DNA from 2 places in the Priestia sp. SB1 genome. Region 2 is predicted to be linked to the other one. Evidence: a T-box and tRNA genes for the amino acid it is inferred to sense, from the RefSeq annotation. Region 2 holds a T-box; the other holds one or more tRNA genes.
What was found. The T-box of region 2 lies ahead of thrS (threonine--tRNA ligase). A T-box ahead of a tRNA ligase gene usually reads a tRNA of that ligase, here a tRNA-Thr.
Positions count from the first base shown of each region.

Region 1: it has a tRNA-Thr gene. The T-box ahead of thrS (threonine--tRNA ligase) is inferred to sense a tRNA for this amino acid. The anticodon was not compared.

Region 1 is NZ_JBBJSS010000001.1:50,012-62,438, forward strand. It holds gene WKH56_RS00265 (ABC transporter permease/substrate-binding protein) at 1-554, opposite strand, end outside; gene WKH56_RS00270 (ABC transporter ATP-binding protein) at 554-1,504, opposite strand; tRNA gene WKH56_RS00275 (tRNA-Thr) at 1,770-1,842, opposite strand; gene WKH56_RS00280 (aromatic ring-hydroxylating oxygenase subunit alpha) at 2,053-3,105, shown strand; gene WKH56_RS00285 (DHA2 family efflux MFS transporter permease subunit) at 3,140-4,663, opposite strand; gene WKH56_RS00290 (TetR/AcrR family transcriptional regulator) at 4,929-5,849, shown strand; gene WKH56_RS00295 (carbohydrate ABC transporter permease) at 5,963-6,784, opposite strand; gene WKH56_RS00300 (carbohydrate ABC transporter permease) at 6,800-7,702, opposite strand; gene WKH56_RS00305 (ABC transporter substrate-binding protein) at 7,726-8,967, opposite strand; gene WKH56_RS00310 (amylo-alpha-1,6-glucosidase) at 9,040-11,160, opposite strand; gene WKH56_RS00315 (LacI family DNA-binding transcriptional regulator) at 11,248-12,264, opposite strand; gene WKH56_RS00320 (ATP-binding protein) at 12,411-12,427, opposite strand, start outside.
Region 2 is NZ_JBBJSS010000001.1:862,907-875,333, reverse strand. It holds gene polA (DNA polymerase I) at 1-117, shown strand, start outside; gene mutM (DNA-formamidopyrimidine glycosylase) at 139-972, shown strand; gene ytaF (sporulation membrane protein YtaF) at 1,033-1,662, shown strand; gene coaE (dephospho-CoA kinase) at 1,686-2,282, shown strand; gene WKH56_RS04510 (glyceraldehyde-3-phosphate dehydrogenase) at 2,558-3,589, shown strand; gene speD (adenosylmethionine decarboxylase) at 4,014-4,394, shown strand; gene WKH56_RS04500 (hypothetical protein) at 4,488-4,874, shown strand; gene nrdR (transcriptional regulator NrdR) at 5,118-5,579, shown strand; gene WKH56_RS04490 (replication initiation and membrane attachment family protein) at 5,652-7,079, shown strand; gene dnaI (primosomal protein DnaI) at 7,112-8,044, shown strand; gene ytxC (sporulation protein YtxC) at 8,141-9,001, shown strand; T-box leader at 9,062-9,310, shown strand; gene thrS (threonine--tRNA ligase) at 9,354-11,312, shown strand; ribosomal protein L20 leader region at 11,484-11,606, shown strand; gene infC (translation initiation factor IF-3) at 11,676-12,179, shown strand; gene rpmI (50S ribosomal protein L35) at 12,201-12,401, shown strand.

The DNA of each region.
Region 1 (12,427 bases), 810 kb from region 2:
ACGGCTCCTAATAAAATCAAACTATTATCGCTTCGGTCAATACCAAGCAAAATTAAGCTTCCGAGTCCGCCTGCTCCGATAAGAGCCACGATTGTCGCTGTACCAATAATGAGTACCATCGCTGTGCGAATTCCGGCCATAATGACAGGAAGCGCTAGAGGAAGTTCTACTTTGATTAATCGTCTCCACGAGTTCATCCCCATGGCTTTGGATGCTTCAATTAAAGATGGGTCCACTTCTTTAATTCCGGTATATGTATTTCGTACAATAGGAAGAAGCGAATATAAAAACAGTGCAATAACCGCGGGAAAGGTTCCAATTCCGACAAGAGGAATCAGTAATCCTAATAAAGCGAGTGAGGGAATGGTTTGCAGTACGGCTGTTACGCCAATGATCGGTTCAGCAATGCGGTCATGCCTCGTTAAGTACAGTCCAAGCGGCACTGAAATTAATACGGCGATCACAAGAGCCAGTACTGAAATTTGAATGTGTTCAAGAAGAGCTTGAAACAGGGCATCTCCTCGTTGATCTAATAATGTGCTTAGTGCATTCATTACAGCGTTCCTCCTTCTTTCGTTTTATCAGAAAGAAACGCTAATAGAGTTTTGCGCGTTACAACGCCAATGCGTTTGCTCCCTTTTTTCACAGCTATTGCTTCATGGTCGTAAAGGGCGTCCATTGCCTGCTGAACAGTGGCGGTTGAAGCTAGCTCTTCAGTAGGTTCTACGTCTGGCTGTTCACTTTCTTTGACAAACATATCCAATGTCTCAAATAAAGTATTTCCTTGATTTCCAATAAATGTTTTTACAAACTCATTTTTAGGCTTTTGAATGAATTCCTCCGGGGTGCCAACTTGAACAATTTCCCCATCTTTCATCAGGCAGATACGATCTCCAAGCGTCATGGCTTCGCTCATATCATGCGTAACAAACACAAATGTTTTTTTGATTTTTTCTTTTAAGCTAATAACATCTTGTTGAAGCTGTTCGCGGCTTAACGGATCGAGGGCGCTAAAGGGTTCGTCCATTAAAATAACGGGGGGATCAGCTGCGAGGGCACGTGCTACACCTACACGTTGCTGCTGGCCACCTGAGAGCTCAGACGGCTTTCGGTTTCGATATTGCTTTGGGTCTAGTCCTACCAAGGTAAGCAGTTCATCAATACGCGTTTTGATTTTGTTTTTCTTCCAATGCTTCATCTCCGGTACAATGGCTATATTCTCAGCAATGGTCATATGAGGAAAAAGAGCAATCTGCTGTAGCACATAACCAATGTTCCAGCGTAGCTCATGTATGTTGTGGTCCGATACGAGCTTATCTTTTATGTATAGTTCTCCTTCGGTAATATCATGAAGACGGTTAATCATTTTTAAGGTGGTTGTTTTCCCACATCCACTCGGACCAATTAAAACGAAAAACTCTCCTTCTTTTATTTCTAGATTAATATTTTTCACGGCGGTCGTACCGTCTGGATATTGCTTTGACACATTCTTAAACGTAATCAAATTATCGTTCACACTCCCTGTTGAAATTTAACCCCTAGTTTCGTGTACCCAATACTTAGAGGCAATAAACATTCTTTTAAGAATATTTCTAAATATGATTCATAAGACATAGTGGAAAAGATACACATGTTTTCTAACAGCCTCCTAATAAGGCTATCAAACTGTTAAAGTTTTCACAAGGCGGGGAAGAATAATTCGGAGAATAAATTTAAAGCCAATTCAAATAAAAAAACCTTCTTTCAACAAGAAAGAAGGTTTTTGAGTATGCTAGCGACAGGGATCGAACCTGCGACCTCTTGCTTACCATGCAAGTGCTCTACCTACTGAGCTACACCAGCGTCTTGGAAAATTATATCACGTTTAAATTTATTTAGGAAGCGCTTTTTTAAATTTTTTTATTGGTATATTCTCTAATTGGCGTCTTCTGAAATTCGCACTTTCTACAAAGTTCCATATTTTATGTTAGAACTTCTCACATAAATTGTGTGAATTTTCTTTTTTTATATTACCCTTAGTAAAAGAGCTTACAAAAGAAAGGAAGAAAATAGATGGAACAACAACCAACCATGACCAAATCAAAAACGGCAACTCCCTACCCAAGAGACTGCACGTTCAGCCTGGAAGATTGGACGACGCTCGCTAAGTATTGGTACCCCGTCGCACGCTGCAGTGATGTAACTGAGAAACCAACGTCTGTAAAACTGCTAGATGTAAATCTAGTTCTATACCGCACCACACACAAAGTTGTAGCGGCACGCGATTTATGCGTTCACCGAGGGACCCCGCTTAGCATGGGCTGGGTGGAAGATGATGAAATTGTCTGTCCTTACCACGGCTTCCGCTACGCAACGGACGGCGCATGCACGTCGATTCCAGCTCACCCTGACGCCAACATTTCTCCCCGCCTCTGTATGGCCGTCTATCCAGTTATTGAACGATTTGGATTAGTTTGGACTTCCCTGACAGGAGAACAAGATAACCTGCCTTACTTCGATGCGTGGGAAGACCCTGATTTTCAGCAAATTGTTTGTCCGAGCTTTGATATCATGGGTTCAGCCGGTCGTCAAATGGAAGGCTTTTTAGACGTAGCTCATTTTGCTTGGGTTCACACGGACACATTTGGTGATCGAAACAACGCCTTTGTGCCTAAATATAAAGTAAGCGATACAGACTATGGGCTTCATGTAGAATATACGAGCACCGTGAGCAATTATTCCAAAGAACAGCAGCATTTAAATCCACCTGATTTTAAATGGCTTCGCGTCTTTGATGTTTATCCGCCGTTTACAGCTACGCTAAAAGTATACTTCCCAGAAGGCGCAGAGCTGTGGATTATGAATGCAGTCTCTCCTATTTCAGCCCGCGAAACACGTTTATTCGCGCCAATCGCTCGAAACTTTGACAAAGATTCTCCCGTTGAAGGTGTGTATGACTTTAACCTTCGCGTCTTTGACGAAGACCGTGAAATGGTTGAAAATCAAAAACCTGAAGACTTGCCTTTAGACCTGCAGATGGAAGCGCATATTATGGCTGATCAAACGTCTATCGGCTACCGGAAATTATTAAAGAAAATGGGCTTAAGCTTTAGATATACAAGCTGAAAAAATCCCCGCTGTCTCAGCGGGGATTTCTTTTTTATTTAGCAAACTGCTCGCGTCCTGCTTTTTCCTTTATCATTTCATCTTCACTTGCCGGCGTTGCTCGTTTCATAAACAATGAAAGAATTAAGGCAACCACCACTAGGACTACAGAGATAGCAAACGCATCGTTAATCCCTTGTACCATTGCCTGCATCCCAATCTGCTCTTTCATTTGAGCTGCCCCGGCTGCGGTTGCATTAGCTGCTCCTGCTCCGCTCATTGCATCTTGAGCGAGCTCTTTTGCATGAGTAGCTGTACGGTTTGACATCACCGTTACTAAAAGAGCCGAACCAATAGCTCCCGATACTTGTTGAAGCGTATTGTTCATGGCAGTACCATGCGGATTAAAGCGCTGCGGCAGCTGATTTAATCCGTTTGTCATAACCGGCATCATCACCATAGACATTCCGAACATGCGAAGCGTGTAAAGCGTAATGAGCGTTGTATACGTCGTATCAAGCTCTAAGTTACTGAAGAAATACGTCGTAACGGCTGTAATCGTTAGACCCGTTACAGCCAATGCACGCGCTCCGAATTTATCAAATAATTTTCCGGTAATCGGTGACATTACACCCATTAGCAGCGCACCTGGAAGCATTAGTAATCCTGAATGAAGCGGAGAGATGCCTCGTACCGTTTGAACATAAATTGGCATTAGCAGCATGGCTGAGAATAATGCCATTGTGATCACCATCGAAATCGTTGATGATAAAGCAAACATTGGATATTTAAAAATGCGGAATTCAAGCATCGGTGTTTTAAGCTTGAACTGACGTGTAATAAATAAAATCAGAGCCACAGCTCCTACGATAATGGTACCATATACTTCCACAGAATCCCAGCCTTTATCCCCTGCTGAGCTAAACCCGTATAGAAGTCCGCCAAATCCAATTGTAGATAGCAAAAGGGATAAAAAATCCAAATTGATTTCCACTTTTTCTTTTTTGTCTTTTAATAGGAAGAAAGCGCCTATTAATACAATGGCTGCGATTGGCGTAACAAGGTGGAACAGCATTCTCCACTCATAGTGTTCAATTAGCCATCCTGATAATGTAGGACCAATTGCCGGAGCAAAAATCATAACTAAACCGAAAATCCCCATCGCAGCTCCGCGTTTTTCTAATGGAAAACTTGTGAGCAATACGTTCATTAAAAGCGGCATCATAATAGCTGCGCCTGACGCTTGAATAATACGAGCGGTTAACAACACAGAAAATACGGGCGAAGCACCTGCAAGTATTGTTCCTGCTGTAAATAAAGTCATCGCCGTTAAAAATAAGCCTCTGACAGAATAGCGCTGAATTAAAAAAGCGGTAGTTGGAATCATAATACCATTCACTAACATATAACCAGTAGAAAGCCACTGGACAGTTGACGTTGTCACATCTAAGTCTTTCATAATAGACGGCAGCGCCACATTTAATAACGTTTCATTCAATAATGAGATAAAAGCGCCAATTAACAAAATAGCAATTATGCCATAAGGCGGCTTTTCCATTTGATTTATCGATCGACTCATTATTGTACCTCCTTATACTTTAGGTTCATTTTTTTAGACACGTGTTCTACATAGAGTATATTATACTGTGAGTTCAATTTATGCAAGTGAAAAATCTTACGTTCACGTTCTTTATTTTCTCAACTTTTTTAGTCCTATACTCCTTTTATACCAATATATTGTCGTGATATCGTTCAGTTTTCTGAAAAGAACATTTGTGTAAACGCTTTAAATCATGTATCATAAAGTTGGACCATGAGTCTAATTTTATATTTAGGTGATAATAATGAATAACCGAAAACAGCAAGTTGTAAAAAATGCACACCATCTCTTCGTTGAAAAAGGATTTCAAGCTACGTCTATTCAAGACATCATTGATTATAGCGGCATTTCAAAAGGAACATTCTACAACTATTTTTCTTCAAAAAATGAATTATTAATCGCTGTTTTTACATGGCTTCATACGACCATTGAACAAGAGCGGAATCAGCTGCTGGTTGGTAAAAGTCTGACCGATGTAGATGTATTTATTAAACAGATCGATGCACAGATGAAAAACCATCACAAACACAAATTTTTTACATTACTTGAAGAAGTATTTGTTTCCAATGACCCTGATTTAAAAGCATACATAAAAAAAACCCAGTTTATTGAAGTAAACTGGTTCTACAAACGGTTCATTGATTTATTTGGTCAAGAAAAGAAACCTTACCTGCTAGATTGTGCAATTATGTTTCTTGGCATGCTTCACCGCAACTTTCACTATAACTTTATGGTCAATGGTACAAAGACTGATCCCCATGAGATTATAACTTACAGCGTTAAGCGTCTGCTTCCTCTTGTAGACGAAGTAGCAAATTCAGGAGACATTTTGCTCGATCCGCAAACGATTAAAGAATGGCTTCCATCTTGCCCAAATACTAAAAATCAAATAGAACAGGACATTTCCGCAGCACTTATCGATTTAAAAAAGCAGGTTCACAAACAATTTACGGATGAATTTGAACGTCAAAAATGTACAGAGCTTATTAGTTTTATTGAAGAAGAGCTGTTTAAACAGTCGACTCCCCGCAAGTTTGTTGTGGATAGTGCCCTTCATTCATTAAAGCAGCTGCCTGTTAACAACAGTAAAACGAACCTAGAGGAACTGCAAACGATGATTGATCAGTATGTGAGTGAACTTCAATCAACAGCTAGAAGCAACTAAACATATGAAATTAACGCTCACCATGACAACAAAAAACGAACGATTATGATTTTTTAATTAATCGTTCGTTTTTTTGTAATTCCAACTAAAATACTTTTATCCCAGCCTCTTTTTTATTTTCCTCCAGTAAACGAAATTCCTTTAATGAAATATTTGTTAAAAAACGCATAAATGAGCAAAATTGGAAGTGTAAAAACCATGGAAGCTGCCATAATATAGTTCCAATAACTGATATACTGACCTTTAAATGTGTTAAGGCCTAAAGTCAACGTGAACATATTTTCATCAGACATCACAATTAAAGGCTTCATAAAATCATTCCAAAACCCCATAAATACAAAAATCGTTTGTGCTGCTAAGGCAGGTTTTGCAAGTGGAAGGACTATTTTGAAGAATGTTCCAAACTTCGATAACCCATCCAACTCCGCTGCTTCTTCAAGCTCTTTTGGGAAATTAATAAAAAATTGACGCATCATAAATATAAAAGTCGCATTTACCATTCCCGGTACAATCATTCCCTGATAGGTATTTAACCAGCCTAACTCTTTTAAAATTAAAAAATTAGGAATCATCGTTACTTGTCCAGGAATCATAAGCACCGCTAAAATAATAATAAATAAACTTTTCTTTCCCGGGAAACTGAGGCGTGCAAGGGCATAACCAGCCATTGAGTTAAATAGCAAATTCAGAGCTGTTCCTACTACGGCAATAAATAAGCTATTAAACATCCAGCGAGGGAACAGCTTTTGTTCCACAAAAATTTGTTTATAGTTGTCTAGCGTAAAGTGTTTCGGAATAAAGTTCACCGTACCTGACACAATTTCTTCTAGCGTTTTAAAAGAAGCGGACAGCGCCCAAATAAATGGAATCAGAGTAATCAGCGCGTATATGCTTAAAATCGTATATAAAATGAGGACTCCTGTTTTTTTCTTCATCTTTTTCTCCCCCCCTTAGTACATACTTTCTTCTTTTGAAAACTTTCTCTGAATAACCGTTGCCACCAAAATCACGAGCGCCAGCATAAAGGCTAGTGCTGCAGCATACCCCATAGTACCTAAATTTTTAAATGCATATTGATAAATAAGCAGAACAACAGTCAGAGTCGAGTTATTAGGACCTCCTGAACCTCCTGAGAAAATAAACGATTGATCAAATAACTGAAACGTACCAATCAGTCCCATGATCACTACGAATGATGTAACCGGTCGCAGATTCGGAACTGTAATATGCCAAAATCGTTGAAATACATTAGCCCCATCTAACTGAGCTGCTTCATAAAGCGAATCTGGTACGTCTTGCAAAGCTGCCAAATAAATAACCATAAAAAATGGAGCTGTTGCCCAGATGTTCATAATCATAATGGCAATCAAAGCGACCTGAGGATCTCCAAGCCAATTGTAAGTTGGAAGACCAACAAACTTTAAAAACTCGTTCACAATTCCATTTTGATTGTACATCCACATAAAAATAAGCGTTAATACAGCCGATGATGTAAGTGTAGGTAAAAAATAAATAATGCGAAAAACTTTTTCTGCTTTTAGCCCTGCATTTAATGTGGCAGCCAGTATAAGTGCCAATGCGGTTTGTACCGGTACAACAATTACTACATACTTCACCGTATTCCAAAGAGCAATTTTAGCTTTCTCATCTTCAAGAACCTTCATGTAGTTCTCAAGCCCTCGAAAATGGAACTCAGTTCCTCCCAGCAATTGAACTTTATGTAAAGACAAAAAGATGGCATAAAAAATAGGTGCAATAACAAACAGCAATAGTACAAACAGTGTAGGCGTCATAAAAGCATATCCTTGCCCTACATCACGAGGTTTGTACGTTCGTATTTTTCCGTTTTTCATTTCCTCCACTCCCCCGCCGAGCCTTATTCGTAAATACTAATCTCTTGATTTGCCTGCTTTTGTGCTTTTTTCAAAGCTGTCTCTAAATCACTTTGTCCCAAAAAGGCGCTTAAAAACTGGTTATTAAAGTTATTCATGATAATAGGCAAATACGGACCATCTTGCCAGACAGTTGCATAAGCAGCTCCTTTTACTAATGGACCTCGTTTTTCGTCTTCAGCAAAACCAAGCTTATCCGCTACGGATTTTCTTGTTGGCAATGCATAACCCTTGCTTGTCCAAGTTTCCATTCCTTCTTTCCCGGTTAAGTACTGAATGAGCTCCCAAGATGCTTTTTTCTTTTTTGAGTCAGCATTCATTACATACGCGACCGTAAATGCCATCGTATTTTTATGACCGTTTATTGTCGGAACTTCCGCTGTACCGTAATCAAGTTTTGGGAAGGACTCCTGTAAAAATGGAATCATCCAATTCCCTTCAATCACCATAGCTACTTTTTGTTGTGCAAACATGTCCGTACCTGAATTTGCGCCTACATCAGAGGGCTGTACAGACGTTTTATCTTTTAAATGCTGATCGATGAGCGGCTGAAGAGAATCCACGACTTCTTTCGTAGCAAAGTTTGCCTTATTGCTCTTTACAATGTCTCCTCCGTTTGCCTGCGCCATGTAGAAGATACGCGCTAATTCCGGCGTAACACCAAACGCTTGAATCCCTTTCTTTTTAAATACTTTTGAAACTTCTTTAAACTCATCCCATGTTTTTGGTACTTCTACTCCTGCTTCTTTAAATAGCTTTTTGTTGTAAAATAAGCCTAATGTGGAGTAATCTTTTGGAAAACCATAAGTCTCTCCATTTTTTTGAAACGCTTTCAATAATGGTTTCTCAAAATCCTGAACATCAAAATCAGATTTTACATAAGAATTTAAAGGTTCTAAAACCCCTGTATTAATAAGACCCGGCGCTTCAAGTGCATCAAGATAAAAAACATCTGGACCATTTCCACCTATTAAACGCGTTTTTAGAATATCCATGTATTGATCAGTGATTACTTCATGCTTCACATGAATTGATGGATGGAGTTTTTCAAAGTCTTGAATAGTTTGATTAAGCAGCTTCGTCTCTGTTGGGTTGCCTCCCCAGCCGGCTAATACAATTTCGACTTGACCATTTTCCCCGGAAACTTCTTGTACATTTGAACATCCAGTTAAAGCTGCTCCAGCCACTGCCAGAACCAAACTTAAAGCGAGTATCCACTTCTTCATTAGCTGTCTCCTTTCATTTCATTGACCTGCGGCTTATTAATTGACGCTTAATAAGCCGCGGTCGAAGTAACATTAACCTACATAATTTCTTACCTTACATTGAGATAGAAGCTCGTATTTTGTCGTATTTTCTTTCACGTAAATAATAGTTTCGCTTTCTTCTTTTTTAACCGTTAATGAAAGTTTCCCACTGCCAATCACAAGGTTTTCTACAGAGATTTCATTCATATCGTCTATGAACAAAGGATTTATCTGTATAGTACCTGCTGTACTATCAGGAAACAGTCTTAGCATCGCCTGTACGAAAGCTAAAGGCGTTCCGGCTGCCCAAGCTTGAGGTGAGCAGGCAACGGGATATTTGACAGGCTTGCCAAGGTTACTTGAATAGCCGCAGAATAACTCTGGAAGGCGGTCGTATTCAAAATGCTCAGCTGCATCAACCAGCCCTTTTATCACTTTATTGACTTCTGTTTGCTTGTTCGCTTTACTCAAACCGAGAACAATTAAACTATTATCGTGCGGCCAAATGCTCCCGTCATGATAACTCATTGGATTATAACCCGCTTCTCCTTCTGCCATTGTACGAATTCCATATCCCGAAAACATAGATTCTGATACTAGCCTTTCCGCTACTTTGTTCAGCTTCTCCTCATCCATCATCTCGGCTAAAAGTACATGACCTGGATTTGACGTAATCGTTCCTACTTGATGTTTATGTTCATCAAGTGCAATGGCATAGAATGACACGTCTTCCATCCAAAAGGCTTCATTGAACTTTTTACGCAGCAGCTCAGCTTCTTCACGTAAACTATTTGCTTCATTTGTTTTGTTTAACTGATCATACAAAGAAGCAATACCCATTTTCGCTTGATATACGTAGCCTTGTACTTCCACTAAAGCAATAGGAGTTTTTGCATATTCACCGCTGCGATGGACAACAGAATCCCCTGAGTCTTTCCATCCTTGGTTAGCAATTCCTTTACTTGATTCTTGATGGTATTCAAGAAATAAATCACCGTCTCGATCTCCATATTCATTGATCCATGTCAAAGCTCCATCGACAGTCATTTGCATTTCTTTTACAAACTCGAAGTCTCCCGTCCACTTCACATATTCCGTTAACAAAATTAAAAATAATGGTGTCGCGTCAACTGTTCCGTAATATGGAGTAAAAGGTATTTGATTTGTGTTGGCTAGTTCTCCGTAACGTATTTCATGCATAATTTTACCCGGCTGTTCATCACGCCATGGATCATTTGCCGTTCCTTGATATGCTGCCATAGTACGTAGCGTTCCTTTTGCTACTTCCGGATTAAAAGCCAGCATTTGAAGCGCTGCAATTAGACTATCCCTTCCAAATGGCACACCAAACCAAGGCAATCCAGCTACAGGAAAAGCACCGAATCCTACATCCGTTAGCAGTACGCGCAGGTCGTTAAGTCCTCTTGTAATAAGGCGCTGCATTGTCGGATGATCGGTTGTCACTTTTGTAGAAGATTTTTCCCACTTTTTATATGACTGCGTTAGTAAACTAAATGCTTCACCAGCTGATAAAATATTTTCATTGATGTCTTCGCCCATTTGCGGCTGAACCATTAATGTAATTTCTTCTTCTTCCTGATGGTTCAGTTCGAAAGAAAACATAACCTCTCCTTGTTCATACACGTGTGAGGCTTTTTTATCCCAAGAAATCCATGTCGAACGCTTGATATCATCTGATCCTTCGTATGTATATATTAAACTGCTTTCCCCTTTTATTTGCCCTGTTCTTTTTCCGACATTTCCAGTTTGAAAACCTCTTACGATAAACATATCGTTAAAATCGACATCTGCTTGGATACTTAATGTAAAAGCAATTTTTTTAGGAAAATAACTTTTCAATTTTATTTTTTCATAGAAAACACCCTCATATATAAAGCGTTTTCTTTCTATTTCTACAGACTCTCGCCACAGCGATAGTTCTCCTTCTTTTTCCATATGCGGATTAGTAAGAAGAATTGTGGCTAACAGGTTTTCGTCGGCACTTGAGGACAATAACACAGGATCTGTACCGTTAATTTTCAAATGAAATTTGCTCAAAAAACGCGTATCTTTCATATATAGCCCTAAACCATACTGATGGTTTTCAGTGATATTTCCTGCTTGATCTGTTAGTAAAAATAAGTCATTTTCTTTAATCACACGGTAATCCATTTCCATCCCCCTAAATTTTACCGAAACGTTTTGGAAAAACGAAGCACAAAACCGAAACGTTTCGGTTTTTACATTATATAAAAACCACTAGCCGTGGTTTTTAGCTGTTGATTCTCGAATAATCAGCTGTGTATCAAGATAACGCTTCATATTTGTTTCTTTCCCTTCTAGCATCTCAATTAGTAAATCTGCAGCTTCATAGCCAATCTGATATACTTCCTGCCCTACAGTCGTCAAATTTGGAGACGAGTAAGAAGCAAGAACAATATTATCATATCCGACAATCGAAACGTCTTTTGGTACATCAAGGCCAAGTTCTTTGCATGCTTTTAATGCTCCCAGTGCCATTAAATCACTTGCACAAAAAATAGCGGTGAGCTCTTTATACTTATTTAAAAGCTCACTGGCAGCTTTCTCTGCTTTCTTTTCTTCAAACTTTCCGCTTACAACCCATTCAGACCGAAACGACAAACCGCATTCTTTGAGGGCTTGTCTGTATCCATTGAGACGTTCTTGGCTGACAAATGCGTCTTCATGTCCGTTAATCATCCCAATATTCTGATGGCCAAGACTCGCTAAATGTTCAACCGCTTTTTTAGCTCCCAAAGCATTATCGGTGGTGACATAGCCTACTGAACTAGAATGGACGGGAATATCAACTAAAACACAAGGAATATCGCTTTCTACTACTTCTTTTAAATAAGGATCTTCTTTTTTGATGCCCTGAATAATTGCCCCGTCCACTCTTCGCTCTCGACAAAGCTGAGTATACGTTTTTTCTCGCTGCATCATCGTGTTTGTATTAAATAAAATCAAGTCATACCCCAAAGTAGATGCACGCTCATTTACACCGCACAATACTTCAAACGTGAAATTATCTTTTACGCTCTCTCTGCTGATGCCTGAAACTAGTAGTCCAATTGTCTTTGACTTTTGCATAACCAATCCTCGAGCTAACGTATTGGGGCTATAGTCCAGCTCTCTTGCTACGGCTGCAATCTTTTGCCTTGTTTTTTCATTTACATCTGAATAACCATTTAAAGCCCGAGACACCGTTGTTACAGATACGCCGGCAACTCGCGCTATATCTTTAATCGTTGTCAATCAAAATTCCTCCAAAACGTTTCGGATAACTTTAAATAGATTGTAACGCTTTCATTTCTTAAATTCAATACTTTTTTAATAATCAGTTTACTTTTATCTATTTTTAAAATTTTTGCATATAAAAAGAGCAGCCCTAAAGCTGCTCTTTACTCACAAAGGGGAA
Region 2 (12,427 bases):
GAAGAAATTAAAATTTTAGAGAAAATCGTACCAGAAGTAATGGAGCATGCTTTAGAGCTAGAAGTTCCGTTGAAAGTAGATTATTCTTACGGAAAGACTTGGTACGAAGCAAAGTAGTGGAAAAAGGATGTGACAAACGTGCCAGAATTACCAGAAGTTGAGACCGTCAGACGTACGTTGATTGAATTAGCCAGTGGTAAGACCATTGAGCGTGTAACCGTTAAATGGCCTAATATTATCAAACGTCCTGAGCAAGTTGAGCAGTTTTGTGACGCGCTTGTTGGACAAACCATTCGAGATGTTGAACGCAGAGGTAAGTTTTTGAAAATTGTACTCGATGATTATACGATGGTTTCTCATCTGCGTATGGAAGGAAAATATGCTCTCCATGAAAATGCAGACGAACCAGATAAGCATGTACACGTCTTTTTTCACTTCACCGACGGAACAGAATTACGATACCGGGATGTAAGGAAATTTGGTACCATGCACTTATTTAAAAAGGGAGAGGAAGATCTGTTTCCTCCTCTTATTGGCCTTGGACCTGAACCGTTTGACGAAACATTTAATCCAAGTCAGTTAAAAATGCGAATCGGCAAAACCTCTCGAAAAATCAAGCCGGTTTTACTCGATCAAAATGTCGTGGTTGGGCTAGGGAATATTTATGTAGATGAAGCACTATTTCGCGCAGGGATTCACCCTGAACGAGTGGCCAGCCAATTAACAGACGAAGAGTATGAAAAATTGTACGAAGAAATTGTAGCGACCCTTCAAGAAGCGGTGAAACAAGGGGGAAGCACAATTCGCACGTATGTAAACACACAGGGGCAAATAGGCATGTTTCAGCAGCAGCTTTACGTGTACGGAAGAAAAGGCGAATCCTGTAAAATTTGCGGTACCCCAATTGAAAAATTTGTTGTAGGCGGTAGAGGAACACATATCTGCCCAAATTGTCAGCCGGCTAAAAAATAACAATGGATGGGCTCCTTTCATATACTACGTATAGACAGAAAGGAAAGGAGTCCTCTCATCATGATAACATTTTCTTTACTTATTCTTGCTTTTGCCGTAAGTCTTGACAGCTTTAGCGTTGGCCTGACATACGGACTTCGAAAGGTGAAAATCCCGCTGAAATCCATTTTTATTATTTCATGTTGCTCAGCATTTTCTTTAATGTTTTCTATGTTTTTAGGAAAGGTACTTACGCATCTATTTTCAGTGGATGTACTAAATAAAGTAGGCGGAGGTATTCTTGTTCTACTTGGAATGTGGATTTTATACCAGTTTTTTTGTCCGGCAGATTCATCTCGAGTGAAAGAAGAAAAAACATTAGTGAAAATTGAAATTAAGTCAATTGGCTTAGTCATTAACGTATTGAAAAAACCAACGGCAGCAGATTTAGATAATTCAGGTTCCATCACTGGGATTGAAGCATTTATACTTGGAATTGCATTATCTCTTGATGCATTTGGAGCAGGGTTTGGAGCAGCTTTATTAGGTTATTCGCCGTATGCTTTAGCAATTGCTGTAGCTCTTATGAGTTCACTTTTTTTAAGTGCTGGCATACAGTTTGGCAAAGTTTTTTCACGTTTATCATGGATGAAAATGTTTTCCTTTTTACCGGGAGTTCTGCTTATTATTTTAGGTATTTTTAGATTTTAAATAAAGCGATAAAGGAGAGGCCAATGTCAATTGTAATTGGATTAACGGGCGGAATTGCTAGTGGAAAAAGTACGGTAACCGGAATGCTGAGAGATATTAATATTCCAGTAATCGATGCTGACCACATTGCAAAAGAAGTCGTCGAACCAGGAAAAGAAGCATATAACCAAATCGTAGAGACGTTCGGCCGTGCCATTCTTCACGAAAATGCGGAGATCAATCGAGCGGCTTTAGGGGGAATTGTGTTTTCTCAAGAGGAAGAACGTAAAAAGTTGAATGCAATTGTACACCCTGCGGTAAGAAAAGAAATGCTTTCTCAAAAGGAAAGGTATATCGAGGAAGGATATGATGCTGTGGTATTAGATATTCCGCTGCTGTTTGAAAGTGATTTGACGCATTTAGTCGATAAAGTAGTGGTTGTATATGTCGATGAGCCTGTGCAGCTAGAAAGGTTAAAATCTCGTAATGATCTCTCGACGAAAGATGCCTATGCACGTATCCACGCACAGCTGCCTTTGATTCAAAAAGTAGCCTTAGCCGATGCGGTGATCAATAACAACGGACCTGTAGAGGAAACAAAACAACAGCTTTTAAGTATATTAGCCCTATGGCTAGATTAAAGAGGCTGAGATAAACGTATGTTAGCTGAAGGGAAATCCGAACGAGCTTGATTCTTGAGGTAGAATCAAGCTCGTTCGGATTTTTTTATTGAGAATATTTACGAGCTTCTAAAAAAGAATGTGTTAAATATCTGTTCTCGCTATATACATATAGTAAAACTTAATTAAAATAATTTATTAAAAAAAATTAATATTATTCACTTTTTAAATATTTATGTTATACTATTCAATATAAAAAGTTAAATAGTATAACACATATAGAGAGGGGTATAGCCATGAAAGCACGTATTGCCATTAATGGTTTTGGGAGAATAGGAAGAATGGTTTTTCGCACAGCGATTATAGAGGAGAATTTAGATATTATTGCTATAAATGCATCTTATCCAGCAGAAACATTAGCACATTTAATCAAATATGACTCTATACACGGACCATTTAATGGAGATGTTAAATGTGATGATGATGCGCTAATTGTTAACGGTAAAAGAATCCAGCTATTAAATTCACGCGATCCGCTGAATTTGCCTTGGAAAGAGCTTGGGATTGATTTAGTTGTTGAAGCAACAGGGAAATTTAATTCAAGAGAAAAAGCGCAGTTACATATTGAAGCAGGTGCTAAAAAAGTTGTCTTAACGGCACCGGGTAAACAAGAAGATATTACTATTGTGATGGGCGTAAACGAACGAGAGTTTGATGTGAATCAGCATAACATTATCTCTAATGCCTCTTGTACGACAAATTGTCTAGCTCCAGTTGTCAAGGTGTTAGACGAAGCGTTCACAATTGAAAACGGTTTAATGACGACCGTTCACGCATATACAAATGATCAAAAGAATATTGATAACCCGCATAAAGACTTGCGAAGAGCCCGTGCGTGTGCTCAATCAATTATTCCTACAACAACTGGGGCAGCCAAGGCGCTTTCATTAGTTCTTCCTCATTTAAAAGGAAAGCTTCATGGAATGGCGCTGCGCGTTCCTACGCCGAACGTATCGCTTGTCGATTTAGTTGTGGATGTAAGGAAACCTGTGACGATGGAAGATGTTAATCTAGCGTTCATTAAAGCTGCTGAAGGACCTTTAAAGAATATTTTAAATTTAACAATGGAACCACTCGTATCAATTGACTTTAATACAAATCCTCATTCAGCGATTGTAGATGGACTATCGACTATCGTAATGGAAGATCATAAAATTAAAGTGTTAGCTTGGTACGATAACGAGTGGGGCTACTCTCAGCGCGTAGTCGATTTGGTAAGATATATTGCTGCAGAAATGCGTAATGGATCAAAGATAAGAGTAAGCTAAGAAAGCTATAGATTGCTTTTTAAAAAAACAGGGAGCTATCGCCCTGTTTTTTTTGTTTTTATTCAGAAGAATAGGGAAAAGCAATAAGATAATCATGCAAAGGAGTGTTTCTTTTCCTCAATTTTATTAAAAAAATGAATAGTCGTTTAGCAGCGTTTACACACTGTCTCACGAGAACACAGTGGTAATTTGTATAGGTCTATCTGCGGGAACAATCTTTAATAAAATCAAAACACGTATTGCAAAATAAATGTAAACAAAGTATACTATGTTTCGTGAACTTCTTGTGTACCTTTCGGTGATGTGGCTACTTAAAGGGTTAGGACCTCTTTGGACTAACTTTCCCCCGTGGTAGTTAACATGCTATATGGCGAAAGAACTTCATGTTTAACGATTAAAAATTGTTAAAGGGGGAAATATCATTATGGAAACAATGGGTCGTCATGTCATCTCAGAATTATGGGGATGCGATTTCGATAAGTTAAATGATATTGATTATATTGAAAAAACGTTTGTTGATGCAGCTTTAAAATCTGGTGCGGAAGTTCGCGAAGTAGCGTTCCATAAATTTGCACCTCAAGGTGTAAGTGGCGTTGTTATTATTTCAGAATCACATTTAACGATTCACAGCTTCCCAGAGCATGGTTATGCAAGTATCGATGTTTATACTTGTGGTCATTTAGATCCTACAATCGCAGCAGATTATATTGCAGATGCTCTAAGTGCACAGACACGTGAAACAATTGAATTACCACGTGGAATGGGTCCTGTTCAGGTAAAACAAACTAAAGCGAATGCACTTTAATAGTGTCGATTGATTACGTAAGTTAAGAGGTGTATTACACACCTCTTTTTAGTATATAAATTTTTAATATGCAAAAACAAAGGTGATAACAACATGGGGGTAGTACAAGTAGTTAAATCTTTATTTTCTAATCATGTAGAAACAAGCGATCGTCATTCAGATCCGACTCTAAAAACGCATTATTACAAAACAACGGCTGGGAATGCATTTAAGCAAGTTCATGAAATGTTGAAGCATATGCAAGGGATAGAGATACTTGCTGCGTATGAAGAGCGAGGAGAAATTAGCTTAAACGTTGTAAAAGGAAGAAAAGCTTTTGTTGTGATTACCATTATTAGCGTACGTCCTCTTGAAACCGCTATCGATTTTTCTGCTACAACAGAGTCAAAAGTGGTGCCAGTTGATTTTGGTTTTAGCAAAGAACTTGTACGTACGCTTTATAAGAGCTTTGATCAAAAACTTATTCCTCTTTCTTCGTAAGTTCCTTATCATTTTTGAATTTCAGGAAATAAAATGGGGAAATTCCTTTTCCTTTACTTGTATTCAAGCCTTGTTTTCTATAAGATGGAATAAAGTAAATCCTTTAATATAGCATCGTGTTTGATAAAGGAAATGATGATGACAATCATAATAAATGGCGAATAGCCGGCTAACATAGATGAAAATTAACTTATATGAGAGAAAATAAAAAGAAAAACAAGGTTTATTATTGGAGCTGAGAATATGAAGTGCCCATCCTGTCATTACAATGGAACGAGAGTGCTGGACTCGCGCCCTGTAGAAGAAGGCCGCTCTATTCGTAGAAGACGTGAATGCGAAGAGTGTCACTATCGTTTTACAACTTTTGAGAAAGTAGAAGAACTTCCGTTAATTGTTGTAAAAAAAGATGGAGCGAGAGAAGAGTTCAGCAAAGACAAAATCCTTCGAGGGTTAATTAAGGCGTGTGAAAAACGCCAAGTAAGCTTAAAACAACTGGAAGATACCGTACACGATATTGAAACAGAGCTGCGCAGTCAGGGTACATCAGAGGTGCAGTCAGATGTGGTAGGAGAAATGGTGATGGAGCGATTAGCTGCTATCGATGAAGTCTCTTATGTTCGATTTGCTTCGGTATACCGACAATTTAAAGACATCAATGTATTTATTGATGAATTAAAAGATTTAATTAAGAAGGAACGACTGTAAAAGAGCTATTGAAGTATTCTTTAGGCTCTTTTTTTGTCATTTCTATTACTTTAAAAGTAGGTAGGGAACGACATGAAAGAACAACATTGGAAAGAAATGATACCGGTCGATCGTTATGTTGTTCGTTCGAGCGGCATACTGCAGGAATACGACCGAAAGATTTTAACAATGCTCTATCAGCCGTTGGTGGGTACGACGTGTTTTGGTTTGTATATGACGCTATGGAGCGAGCTGGAACAAGATCGTTTATGGGGAAAAGAGTCTACGCATCATCACCTAATGTCAATGATGCAAATTAATTTGAAAGCTATTTACCATGAGCGGTTAAAATTAGAAGGTATTGGTTTGTTAAAAACATATATTAAGGAAGAAGATGATGTTCGTGTGTTCATTTATGAGCTCATTCCTCCTCTTACGCCCCATCAGTTCTTTAACGATGGCGTGTTAAATGTATATTTATATAACCGACTAGGAAAATCCATCTTTCAAAAAATAAAAAATTATTTTTCGGATTCACTCGTGGATGATCAATCGTTCAAAGATGTGACGCATTCATTTAACGATGTATTTAAATCAGTTAAAGCAACGGAGCTGGCTCCAAGTTTTCAGTCTGAAAGCAAGGATGTATTTTCTCCTGATGCTCAAACGGACTTTATAGATTCTTCAAACCGTGCTTCTATTGAGATGAGCCCGGATTCCTTCGATTTTGATTTATTTTTAGCAGGCCTAACAGATTCAATGATTTCGAAAAGGTCAATTACATCTAAAGTAAAACAAGCGATTGAAAAGTTAGCTTTTTTATACGGCATTGATCCTCTTCAAATGAAAAATGTAGTGCTCGATTCGCTAAATGAGAATGATCAAGTTGATATTGAATTGCTTAGAAAAGCAGCACAGTCCTTTTACCAATTTGAAAATGGAGAAGCACTTCCCAATCTAAGCGAACAAATTCAGCCTCCTATGCTTCGTACCATGCAGGAAAAGCAGCCTCAGACTAAGGAAGAGCAGCTCATTCAACAGCTAGAAGTCACCTCTCCTCGACAGCTATTGATCGAGTTTTCAGGGGGGGCAGAGCCATCAAAAGCAGATTTGCAAATGATTGAAGAAGTGATGTTTAATCAAAAGCTTTCACCAGGGGTAGTAAATGTTCTGATTTACTATGTTATGCTAAGATCCGATATGAAATTATCTAAGAGCTATGTAGAGAAAATTGCTGGACACTGGGCGCGCAAAAAGGTACAAACTGTTCAAGATGCCATGAATTTAGCTAAAAATGAACAGAAAGAATATCAGAACTGGACTGAGGCAAAGCAAAATAAAAAAACGGCCGGACGAAAAATTGTGCGTAAAGAAATGGTGCCAGAGTGGTTGAGCGATGAAGAAAAAGAAGAGAAAAAGCAGCCTTCAAAAGAAGCGGATGAATTTGAAGAAGAAAAACGAAAGCTACAAGAAGAGCTCAAGCAGTTAGATCAAGAGCTAAAACAAAAGCATAAAGAATAAAAAGCAGGTATGATAGAGATGAGGTGAAAAAGATGAAGCCTATCAATGATTCACTAAATCAGTTAGTGAACAAAAAGGATTTTAAAGCACGTTTAGAAGCATTAAGAAACAGTATTCTGTCTAATCCCGAAGTTAAAACGTTTCTGCAAGAGCATCGCCATGAGTTAGATGAGCAAATGGTCGACCGAGGCTTGATGAAGATGCATGAATTCATCGACCAGAGCAAATGCTGTGACAAATGCCCTTCTCTGCAAAGCTGTGTCAATATGGTGAAGGGGTATCACCCTCAGCTGGTTGTAAAAGGCCGTAATATTGATTTACAGTATGAACGCTGTCCTAGAAAAGTACAAGAAGATGAGCGAAAAGAACAAGAATCTTTTATTCAGTGTATGTACGTGCCCAAAGAAATTTTACAGGCAACGATGTCTGATATTGAAATTGAGCAGGGAAGATTTGAAGCCATTAAATTAGTAAGAGATTTTGTGCGAGAATATGAGCCAAATAAGAAAATGAAAGCTTTATATTTACACGGTTCGTTTGGTGTGGGGAAGACGTATTTTCTTGGAGCAATTGCCAATGCGTTAGCCGAAAAGAAAGTGAAATCTACGATTCTGTATGTCCCGGAGTTTTTGCGTGAGTTAAAAGGTTCGTTTCAAGATCAAAGCTTCAATGAGAAAATAGAGTATGTCAAAAAAGTACCGGTTCTTATGCTTGATGATCTCGGAGCAGAATCTGTAACGAGCTGGATGCGAGACGATGTGCTCGGAACCATTTTACAATTCCGCATGCTCGAAAATTTGCCGACATTTTTCAGCTCGAATTTAAATTTTAAAGAGCTTCAACATCATTTGACTTATACCCAACGAGGCGAGCAGGAAGAGCTCAAAGCCGCTCGTGTCATGGAACGAATTAAGTCTCTAGCCATTCCCGTTGAAATGAATGGAGAGAATAAACGAAATAGATGAGCAGGTCGTTTTACATTTCTTGTAACGACTTGCTCATTTTTTTGCATGTTGCCCCATATACATTAATAAAGCGTGTCCAAAGGGGGGCTATGAGGAATGAAAATATTCTTTAAATATGTAGAAGACGCAGTCATTGTATATGAGTCTTTATGCGCGAAGCGAAGCGCTTTATCATATGGTTCACAGTGCTTGAAGTTGGTGAATAATCAGCTTTTAGTTATTGATGAGACATACAATCGAGAGGCCATTTTACAAGACATGGTGATACCGGTATTAACGCACGTGATTTTAAAAAAGAAAGAAAAAAAGATGATGGTAAACATATTAAAAGAACAATTTTTCTATTCAGAAGAGGAAGAACAAGATTTGCTGCTTCAAATTATGAGGGGGATTATGGAAGGAGAGAGAGGCGAAATTCCGCAAAAAACATTTTCCCTTCCAAGAGAATTACTTATCCGCCAGGCTCTTCAAGACTTCTTCATTCATAATGTAACGTTCACCTTTGAGTCTTTTCTCCAATTCCGTTTAAAAGAATATCAAGAGCGGCTGCGCTATTATGCTGAGCTGGCGATTGATGAATATAAGCTTGAACAAGACTATCAAATTCTTATTCATCAGCTGCGTCAAGCAGCTAATGAAAGACAGTCATCTACAGGCGATGTGTATGTAATGCATTTGAATAAAAACAAGTTTGTATTGTACGACCAAAGCAGTAGATATGTTCCGGAGCGTGAATGTGCAGCCCTAGCAGAGGCCTTTCTATCTGAACAAGAATCAGTATACATAGACTCAACTATCATCGCGCCTTTGCTGAGTTTATCTCCAGCTGCTATTCATCTGTATAGCGACCAGCATGATCATGATTTTGTTTATACCATTCAAAATATTTTTCAAGAAAAAGTGATGTTATACGAAAAAAATGAATTTCCGTTTGATCAAAAGCAAAATATAACGTGAAAGGTTGATTTCTATTTTGAAAATGAATATAATAAATGCATATTGAAAAACAGCTATATGTCACAAGTTATGATGAGGACATGAGTGTATATTTACGGTTTATAGAGAGGGAGATCTAGGCTGAAAATCTCCTAACACGGAATATATTCTTACCACCTCTAAACTTCAGTAGTAAACGAGCAGCGTCTCTAGTAATTACTGACGGAATTTCCGTTATAAAACCTCGAGCCGCTTCGGGTTATTTGGGTTATCCAAGATACGAAGAGGAAACAAGGGTGGTACCGCGTGTATACACAACTCGTCCCTTTTTATAAGGGACGAGTTTTTTGTTTTTACAAAAAGTTTATTAGTTATGTTAAAGGAGTGGAAAGTTGTGTCAGAAGTAATCAAAATGACATTTCCTGATGGAGCTGTTAAAGAGTATCCAAAAGGATCATCAACAGAAGATATTGCGGCTTCTATTAGCCCGGGATTAAAGAAAAAAGCATTAGCAGGTAAAGTAAACGGCGAGCTGCTGGATTTACGTACGCTAATCGAACAAGATGGCAGTCTTGAAATCATTACGCAAGATGCTCCTGAAGCGCTTGAAATTATGCGCCATAGTACAGCGCATTTAATGGCTCAAGCAATCAAACGTTTATACAAAGATGTAAAAGTACAGCTAGGTGTAGGCCCGGTTATCGAAAATGGGTTTTACTATGACATCGATATGGAAGAATCAATTACTCCTGAAGATTTAGGTAGAATTGAAAAAGAAATGAAAAAAATCGTTAATTCAAATATTGAAATTGAACGAAAAGAAGTTTCTCGTGAAGAAGCCATTCAACTTTTTAAAGAAGTTGGCGATGAACTAAAGCTTGAATTGATTGATGCGATTCCAGCAGGTGAAAAGGTGACGATTTACCAACAAGGCGAATTCTTTGATCTTTGCCGAGGTGTGCACGTGCCGTCAACAGGCAAAATTAAAGAGTTTAAACTATTAAGCGTAGCAGGTGCTTATTGGCGCGGAGACAGCGACAATCAAATGCTGCAGCGTATTTACGGTACAGCATTCTTTACAAAAGCAGATTTAGACGAGCATCTTCGTCTTCTTGAAGAAGCAAAAGAACGTGACCACCGTAAACTTGGTAAAGAGTTAAACTTATTTACAAATTCTCAAAAAGTAGGACAAGGTCTTCCTTTATGGCTTCCAAAAGGTGCGACGATCCGCCGTATTATCGAGCGTTATATCGTAGATAAAGAAGTAAGCCTTGGTTATCAGCACGTTTACACGCCGGTGCTTGGAAGTGTAGAACTTTACAAAACGTCTGGTCACTGGGAGCACTATCAAGATGACATGTTCCCTGCAATGGAAATGGATAACGAAGACCTGGTTCTTCGTCCAATGAACTGTCCTCATCACATGATGGTGTACAAACAAGGTATTCACAGCTATCGTGAGCTTCCAATCCGTATTGCTGAACTTGGAACAATGCACCGCTACGAAATGTCAGGAGCATTATCAGGACTTCAGCGCGTTCGAGGCATGACGTTAAATGATGCACATATCTTTGTACGTCCGGATCAAATCAAAGAAGAATTTATTCGTGTGGTTCGCTTAGTTGAAGCGGTTTATAAAGATTTTGGATTTGAAAATTATTCATTCCGTCTATCTTATCGTGATCCTGAAGATACAGAAAAATACTTCGATGATGATGCAATGTGGGAAAAAGCACAAAGCATGTTAAAAGATGCAATGGATGAGCTTGACCTCGATTATTATGAAGCTGAAGGCGAAGCGGCATTCTACGGTCCAAAACTAGATGTTCAAGTTAAAACAGCTCTTGGTAAAGAAGAGACGCTATCTACGGTTCAATTGGATTTCTTACTTCCTGAACGCTTTGATTTAACGTATGTAGGGGAAGACGGAAAACAGCATCGACCTGTTGTTATTCACCGCGGCGTGGTGTCAACAATGGAACGTTTTGTAGCTTTCTTAATCGAAGAATACAAAGGAGCTTTCCCAACGTGGTTAGCACCTGTACAAGTTCAAGTGATTCCGGTATCACCTACGGTTCACCTTGAGTATGCAAAAGAAGTGCAAGAACAGCTTCAGCTTGCGGGTATTCGCGTGGAACTTGATTCTCGCGATGAGAAAATTGGCTATAAAATCCGTGAGGCTCAAATGCAAAAAATTCCTTACATGCTTGTTGTAGGGGATAAAGAAGTAGAAGATAAAGCAGTAAACGTACGTAAATATGGTGAGCAGAATTCAGAAACAGTGGATTTCCAAGCCTTTTTACAAAATGTAAAAGCAGAAGCATCTCGTTAATGAAAAAAGCAGAGAATTGAAATTCTCTGCTTTTTTATCTAACATTTATAAAAAACTGTTGCATAAATGGTTTTCCTTTGATACAATAACTTTTGTTGTGAAAAAAGAACGAAATCATTGACTTTTGTCTTTGTTGATACTATAATAGCTTAAGTAATTGAATACTTGTTTATACAGAAGAAGAAGCACCCGCTTCTCACCTGAGTGACGCATAAAGCAGTTAGCAGGTACATCGTATCTTAATTAAAACGATAGAAGTGTGGGTGCAGTATGTACTCACACTTTTTTGTGTGAGTTAATAATCGGTCTAAGCAAGCGTATTCGCTCATTAAACCTTGGAGGTGGCTACTTATTAGCAAGGACATGATGGTAAACGAGGGCATTCGAGCTCGCGAAGTTCGTCTAATTGATCAAAATGGTGAACAATTAGGAATTAAATCAAAAAATGAAGCATTAGAAATTGCTTCACGAGTAAATCTTGACTTAGTAATGGTTGCTGCAAATGCGAAACCGCCGGTATGTCGTATTATGGACTACGGTAAATTCCGCTATGAGCAACAACGTAAAGAAAGAGAAGCTCGTAAAAACCAAAAAGTTGTAAACTTAAAAGAAGTTCGTTTAAGTCCAACAATTGATGAACATGATTTTAACACTAAACTTCGTAACGCACGCAAGTTCCTTGAAAAAGGTGACAAAGTGAAAGCGTCTATTCGCTTTAAAGGTCGTGCCATTACTCATAAAGGGATTGGCCAAAAAGTACTTGAACGTTTTTCACAAGCTTGCGAAGATGTAAGTTCAGTTGAATCGGCTCCTAAAATGGAAGGCCGCAGCATGTTCTTAGTCTTGGCACCTAAAAACGAAAAGTAATAGAACGAGGAGGAACACCCCATGCCAAAAATGAAAACACATCGTGGCGCTGCAAAGCGTTTCAAAAAGACTGGAAGCGGTAAATTAAAACGTGCTCGTGCTTACACAAGCCATTTATTCGCTAACAAATCTACAAAACAAAAGCGTAAATTACGTAAAGGTTCTTTAGTAAGCAAAGGTGACTTCAAACGTATCCGTCACTTATTAGATAACATTAAGTAATTTGGGTTGAGATAGAAACAATACAG